One region of the Pseudoalteromonas sp. SG45-1 genome, then DNA from elsewhere that is predicted to be linked to it. Evidence: predicted binding sites of a transcription regulator. Region 1 holds the regulator's gene; each other region holds the start of a gene.

The links. Region 1 encodes MetJ, which represses methionine synthesis genes. Its sites were predicted from a motif close to TAGACGTCTAGACGTCTA; they were not measured.
Region 2: the regulator MetJ is predicted to act here: its motif matches at 1,335-1,352, upstream of H5117_RS08695 (methylenetetrahydrofolate reductase).
Region 3: the regulator MetJ is predicted to act here: its motif matches at 917-934, upstream of metK (methionine adenosyltransferase).

What each region holds. Positions count from the first base shown of each region.
Region 1 is NZ_JACJEP010000017.1:72,663-74,944, forward strand. Features, by position in the region: gene H5117_RS14415 (malic enzyme-like NAD(P)-binding protein) at 1-926, shown strand, start outside; gene metJ (met regulon transcriptional regulator MetJ) at 991-1,311, opposite strand; gene metB (cystathionine gamma-synthase) at 1,601-2,282, shown strand, end outside.
Region 2 is NZ_JACJEP010000007.1:112,724-115,005, forward strand. Features, by position in the region: gene H5117_RS08690 (pitrilysin family protein) at 1-1,145, opposite strand, end outside; gene H5117_RS08695 (methylenetetrahydrofolate reductase) at 1,396-2,282, shown strand, end outside.
Region 3 is NZ_JACJEP010000001.1:48,416-50,697, reverse strand. Features, by position in the region: gene tkt (transketolase) at 1-731, opposite strand, end outside; gene metK (methionine adenosyltransferase) at 1,036-2,187, shown strand.

The sequences.
Region 1 (2,282 bases):
TTGATATTGAAGTAAAGCACAAAACAACAGAAGACTTTATTAACACGGTGGCCAATATTGCTGACACATTCGGTGGTATTAACCTTGAAGATATTAAAGCACCAGAGTGTTTTGAAATTGAAAAAGCATTAATAGAGCGTTGTAGCATTCCTGTTTTTCATGATGATCAACACGGCACCGCCATTGTTACGGCTGCCGGCATGTTAAATGCACTAGAAGTACAAGGTAAATCAATTGAAGATGCAATAATTGTATGTTTAGGTGCAGGCGCTGCTGCAGTTGCGTGTATGGAACTGTTAATTAAGTGTGGTGCACTGCGTGAACACATTTATATGCTTGACCGCAAAGGTGTTATTCATACTCGTCGCGATGATTTAAATGAATATAAACAGCTTTTTGCTAACAATACCGATAAACGCACATTGCAAGATGTAATTGCAGATGCTGATGTGTTTGTTGGTGTTTCGGGTCCTAACTTGTTAGCTGCCGAAGATTTAAAACTAATGGCAGAAAAGCCGGTCGTGTTTGCATGTTCAAACCCAGACCCAGAGATCGATCCTGCACTTGCTCACGGCGCACGCAACGATTTAATTATGGCAACAGGGCGCTCTGATTACCCTAACCAGGTTAACAATGTTTTATGTTTCCCGTTTATTTTCCGTGGTGCACTTGATGTACGTGCAAGCGCGATTAACGATGAAATGAAAATTGCTGCAGTTGAGGCTATTCGTAGTATTGCCAAAGAGCCTGTACCTGCAGAAGTTTTAAAAGCGGCAGGCGTAGATAAGCTAGAGTTTGGTGCGCAGTACATTATTCCAAAACCAATGGATCCGCGTTTACTACCGCGTATAGCTAAAGCTGTAGCACTTGCTGCGGTAGAGTCGGGTGTTGCGCAAATTGACTTGCCTGAAAACTATATGGCGTAATATATAACGCTTAAACAAAAAAACCTCAGCAATGCTGAGGTTTTTTGATTAAAAAGGTAACGATTTATTCTTCGTTTAAAATAGGCACTTCTAAACCCATTTCTTGCATTATCTTTTTAACTTCTTCTGGTACTTTTTCTGCGTTGTCTTTACGTAGGTCATCGTCATTTGGTAAAGGTTGGCCAGTAAATGCATGCAAAAACGCCTCACATAGCAATTCACTATTTGTTGCATGGCGAAGGTTGTTGATTTGACGACGCGTACGCTCATCCGTTAAAACTTTTAATACATTTAGCGGGATCGAAACGGTGATCTTTTTAACTTGCTCTGATTTTTTCCCGTGTTCTGCGTATGGGTGAATATACTCACCATTCCATTTAGCCATAAGATGTATCGTTGCCTCAGATTATTAATTTCTCACACGGTATAAAAAGCGTGTAAATATGCGTGAAATTCTATCGATTTAAAAAAGATAGTCAAATAATAGATACCGATCTATCTTAATAAGCCTATTTGGGATGTAAAAATAAGCTCACTTTTGTGAGCTAAAATGTGGTACTAGCAAACGCCTTTCCTAACTTTAGCCATCTAGAGCTTTAAAATACTTTGACTTATTAAAACGGATAACTTACTCTTTTAGACGTCTAAACATCCAAATTAATCAGGTGACGAATATGAGCGAAAAAAACAAAGCGACCATTGCTGTACGTAACGGCGTTGATGCTGATAAACATCATGGTGCAGTGGTGCCGCCAATTTATTTATCAACGACTTATTCGTTTGCCGACTTTGATACTAAGCGTGAGTATGATTATGGCCGCAGTGGTAACCCTAATCGTGATATTTTAGCAGAGACGCTTGCTAAGCTTGAAGGCGGCGCTCGTGGCATAATTACGGCCACTGGTATGGCTGCCGTGCATTTAGCTACTCAGCTACTTAACAGTGACGACACGTTAGTAATTCCACATGATTGTTATGGTGGTAGCTATCGTTTATTTACATCGTTACAAAAACGCGGACTATTGAAGCTTGAAGTATTAGATTTAACAAAAGAAGAAAGCCTTCAACAAATTTTAGCAATTAAACCTAAGCTTATTTGGATAGAGACTCCAAGTAACCCAGTACTTCGTTTAACTGATATTAAAGCGGTTACCGATGTTGCTAAGCAATGCGGTGCATTGGTTGCCGCAGATAACACGTTTTTGTCTCCTGCCTTACAAAACCCTATTAAGTTTGGTGTAGATATTGTGGTGCATTCAACTACTAAATATATTAACGGGCACTCAGATGTAGTGGGCGGCGCTGTTATTGCTGCAACACAAGAGCTTGGTGATGAGCTTGCTTGGTGGGCAAATA
Region 2 (2,282 bases), on a different contig from region 1:
TCAACAAGCTCAGTGCGTGCTTTTGCATAAGTTCGATTAATGGCATCGCGCGCAGTGGCTAAATCGTCTGCGTTTTCTACTTTAACAAATACGTGTAATAAACCCGGATCTTTAGTCTCTGGGTTATAGGTAAACATTTGGCTGGCAATTTGTTTGTCGACCACTAGCTCTTGATATAAATCTGAATTACTTGAAAAATAAAGCTGTGAGATTAAATCTAGTGCCGCTCTGTCTTTTTTAGCAGGCTCCCACGCAGCGCCTTTGTACGATACGAGTAACCAATGCCCTGGTAGCGCTTCATCTTGCTGGTGTAAATATTTTGGTGCTTGTTGAACAGGTTCTGCTTTAATGTCAGCAACATAGTTACCCTTTTTCCAGCTGCCCCAATGCTTTTTAACCATTGCCATTGTTGCTTGTGGGTCTACATCGCCCACTATGACAAGTGACACATATTCAGGCTTATAAAACTTAGCAAAAAACTCTTTCCCGTACGCCATTTGATCTGGCATGGCTTCTATGTCTTTAAAAAAGCCCATAGTGGTGTGTTTATACGTGTGCTTATCAAACGCTTCTTCGCGTACAGCGCTTAATAATTTACGAATTGGGCTCGCGTTGTTTTTTAAGTACTCACCTTTTACCGTTTGTGCTTCGGTTCTAAATTGCTCTTCGGTGTAGGTTAAGTTTTGAAAAATATCAGCTTCAAGCTCAAGTACTTTATCAAGGTGCTGCTTTGAAAAGTTTAAATGGTAATTTGTGTAATCGTTTGTTGTATATGCGCGGTTATCAACACCTGAATTTTTTAATATGTCTGAATACACATCTTCAGGGTATTTTTGTGAGCCTTTAAACATCATGTGTTCAAAAAAGTGAGCAAAGCCTGTTTTGCCCTCTTCAACTTCGTTACGCGATCCAACCGATACCGGAATTTGCAGCGACACTACATCAGGGTAATCGGTTTTAACAACCATGACACGTAAGCCGTTTTCTAGCTCTTCAATTAAGTAATCTTGCGAAAAAACACGGTCATCAGCTTTATTTACTTGTTCTTGTTGTGCTGTTGTTTGCGTGCTTTGATTTTGTTGCATGGTGCAACCTGTTAAAGCCAGCGATACCGCTAAGCTGGTTGCTAATAATTTAAATTTCATTGTTGTCCCTTTTTAAATTGAGCAAATTTGTTGTCAGATTTAACTCTTTAATTATGCCCCAAAGCCAATAAATATAAGAGTCCCAAGGGGATTTATTATGTAAACAACTGTGTCAATTATAAATTATGGGAACAAGCACTATGAATAAACATCATGTTAATTGAAAAACTTTCATTAAATAAATCTATCTAGACGTCTAAATGGCTGCTATATTAAATCCATCAAAACGCACTTGGCTGGAATGAGGATTATGGCTTTATCATTAAAAGAGAAAATAGAGGACACCAACCAAGGTGTTTATCTTATTGGTACTACCCCGCCTAAAATAGGCACCGATAAAGCGCAATTAAAAACTATTGCAGAAAAGCTATTAGGTCGCTTACACGAAATTGAATACGACGGCGTAATAATTTACGACATTCAAGACGAAAGCAGTCGAACTAATCAAGCGCGCCCGTTTGCGTTTAAACAAACCGTTGATCCGCGTGAATACAGCCATTTACTTCGTAATTTATCTGCACAAGATGTAATTACTTATAAAAGTGTGGCGCAGCGTGGCGTAGGCGAATTTAAAGATTGGCTAAGTGAAACTAAAAACGACTACGATTTACAAAATGTAGTTTTAGTAGGTAGCCCGTCATCGGTAGGCGATATAAAGCTAAGCCTGCCAGATGCGTATAAAGCATTAGCTGAGCAATCAGATGATTTCTTTTTAGGGGGCGTTACGATTGCCGAGCGCCATTCAAGTAAACGAAATGAGCACGAACGCTTAATAGAAAAAACAGCACAAGGTTGTCAGTTTTTTATATCGCAAGCTGTTTACGACGCACAAGCGACTATAGAGCTAATTACTAGCTACGCGCGTACATGTAAAGCACAAGGGATTACACCACAACGTATTATATTAACGTTTACCCCGTGCGGCGGCGAAAAAACCTTAGAATTTATGCAATGGTTGGGTATCTCAGTGCCAGAGGCAACTAAATGGCGCATGCTTGATGCAGACAATACACTAAGCGAATCGGTCCGTATTTGCCGCGAAAACCTCGACTTAATACTTAAAAGTTGTGCGCATTTAGATGTACCGCTGGGCTTAAATATTGAAAGCTTAACAAACCGTAAAGAAGAAATTGATGC
Region 3 (2,282 bases), on a different contig from region 1:
TTACAACAAATTAGTGATGGTTTATCGGTAACACTTTTAGCTTCTGCAATTGCAGCACTTATAGCATCGCTGTCGTGGCCATCAACACCACTAATTACATGCCAACCGTATGCTTTAAAGCGAGCTGGCGTGTCATCTGTAAACCAACCTTCTACTTCACCATCGATTGAAATGCCGTTGTCATCCCAAAATGCAACAAGTTTACCCAGACCTAATGTGCCTGCAAGTGAACCAGCTTCATGAGAAATACCTTCCATAAGGCAGCCATCGCCCATAAATGCATAGGTAAAGTGATCAACAATATCGTGACCTTCACGGTTAAACTGCGCAGCTAGCGCTTTTTCAGCAATTGCCATACCTACGGCATTTGTGATCCCTTGACCTAATGGACCCGTAGTAGTTTCGATTCCTGGTGCATAGCCATATTCAGGGTGACCTGGTGTTTTAGAATGCATTTGACGGAAGTTTTTAATTTCGTCCAGTGGTAAGTCGTAACCACTTAGATGCAATAGAGAATAGATAAGCATTGAACCGTGGCCGTTTGAAAGAATAAATCTGTCACGGTCAGCCCACTCTGGATTTGTTGGGTTGTGTTTTAGATAATCGCGCCATAATACTTCTGCGATATCAGCCATGCCCATAGGGGCTCCAGGGTGACCAGATTTGGCCTTTTGTACTGCGTCCATTGACAAGACGCGAATAGCATTTGCAAGTTCTTTGCGAGATGGCATGAATTCTCCTACCTTTATGTGTATTTGCGCGGGTATTTATGTGTTTGTTTATGCACCCAAGTAACTTGGGTTTGTTTATATCGACCATTCTTACTTATTGTGGGGGCTGTGTGCAATTAAAAACCCTATAAAAGTGAGGCATTATGAATATTTTTTAAGACCAAAAAGTTATTAGTAATTTTATTTAGACGTCTAGGCGTAAAAACACTATGCAAGGTGTTTTGTTTTCGATAAAATACGCCCCTTAATTTTTTAGCGCTAATACCGACGTTTGTGAAGCGCAATATTTGTGAGCAGAAATACAATGGCAAAACATTTATTTACTTCTGAATCAGTTTCTGAAGGTCATCCGGATAAAATCGCCGATCAAATCTCTGATGCGGTACTTGATGCTATCCTAGAGCAAGACTCTCATGCCCGTGTTGCGTGCGAAACTTACGTAAAAACAGGTATGGTTATGGTTGGTGGTGAAATCACTACTAGCGCATGGGTTGATATTGAAGAAATTACACGTAAAACAGTACGTGAAATTGGCTACACGCATTCAGACATGGGTTTCGATGCAGATTCATGTGCAATTTTAAACACTATTGGTAAACAGTCTCCTGACATTAACCAAGGTGTTGACCGTACTAGCCCAGAAGAACAAGGTGCTGGCGACCAAGGTCTTATGTTTGGTTACGCATGTAACGAAACAGAAGTGCTAATGCCTGCGCCAATTACTTACTCACACCGTTTAGTACAGCGCCAAGCGCAAGTACGTAAAAGCGGCGAGCTTAACTGGTTACGTCCAGATGCAAAATCTCAAGTTACTTTTGCATACGAAAATGGTAAGCCAGTAGGTATTGATGCAGTAGTACTATCTACTCAGCACAGCGAAGACATTTCGCAAAAAGATTTAGTAGAAGCGGTGATGGAAACTATCATCAAGCCGGTACTTCCTGCAGAGCTTATTACAAGCGCGACTAAATTTTTCATTAACCCAACGGGTCGCTTTGTAATTGGCGGACCAATGGGCGATTGTGGTCTAACAGGTCGTAAAATCATCGTTGATACATACGGTGGTATGGCTCGTCACGGTGGTGGTGCTTTCTCTGGTAAAGATCCATCAAAAGTTGACCGCTCAGCTGCATACGCTGCACGTTACGTTGCTAAAAACGTAGTTGCGGCTGGCCTTGCTGATAAATGTGAATTACAAGTTTCTTACGCAATCGGTGTTGCAGAGCCTACATCTATCAGCGTTGAAACGTTTGGTACAAGCAAGTTAGAAGAAAGCCGTTTAATCGAGCTTATTCGTGAACACTTTGACCTGCGCCCTTACGGCTTAATTCAAATGCTTGATTTAGAGCGCCCTATCTACCTTCCTACAGCGGCTTACGGCCACTTTGGTCGTGACGAATTCCCTTGGGAACGTACAGATAAAGCTGATGCACTTCGTGCAGCTGCTGGCCTTTAAGCTGAAAGTGTTGAAGAAAATTAAAAACGGCCCTTAATAGGGCCGTTTTTGTGTCTAAAACTTATCAGTTACATTGTTTGTAGTGCGTCTACAAA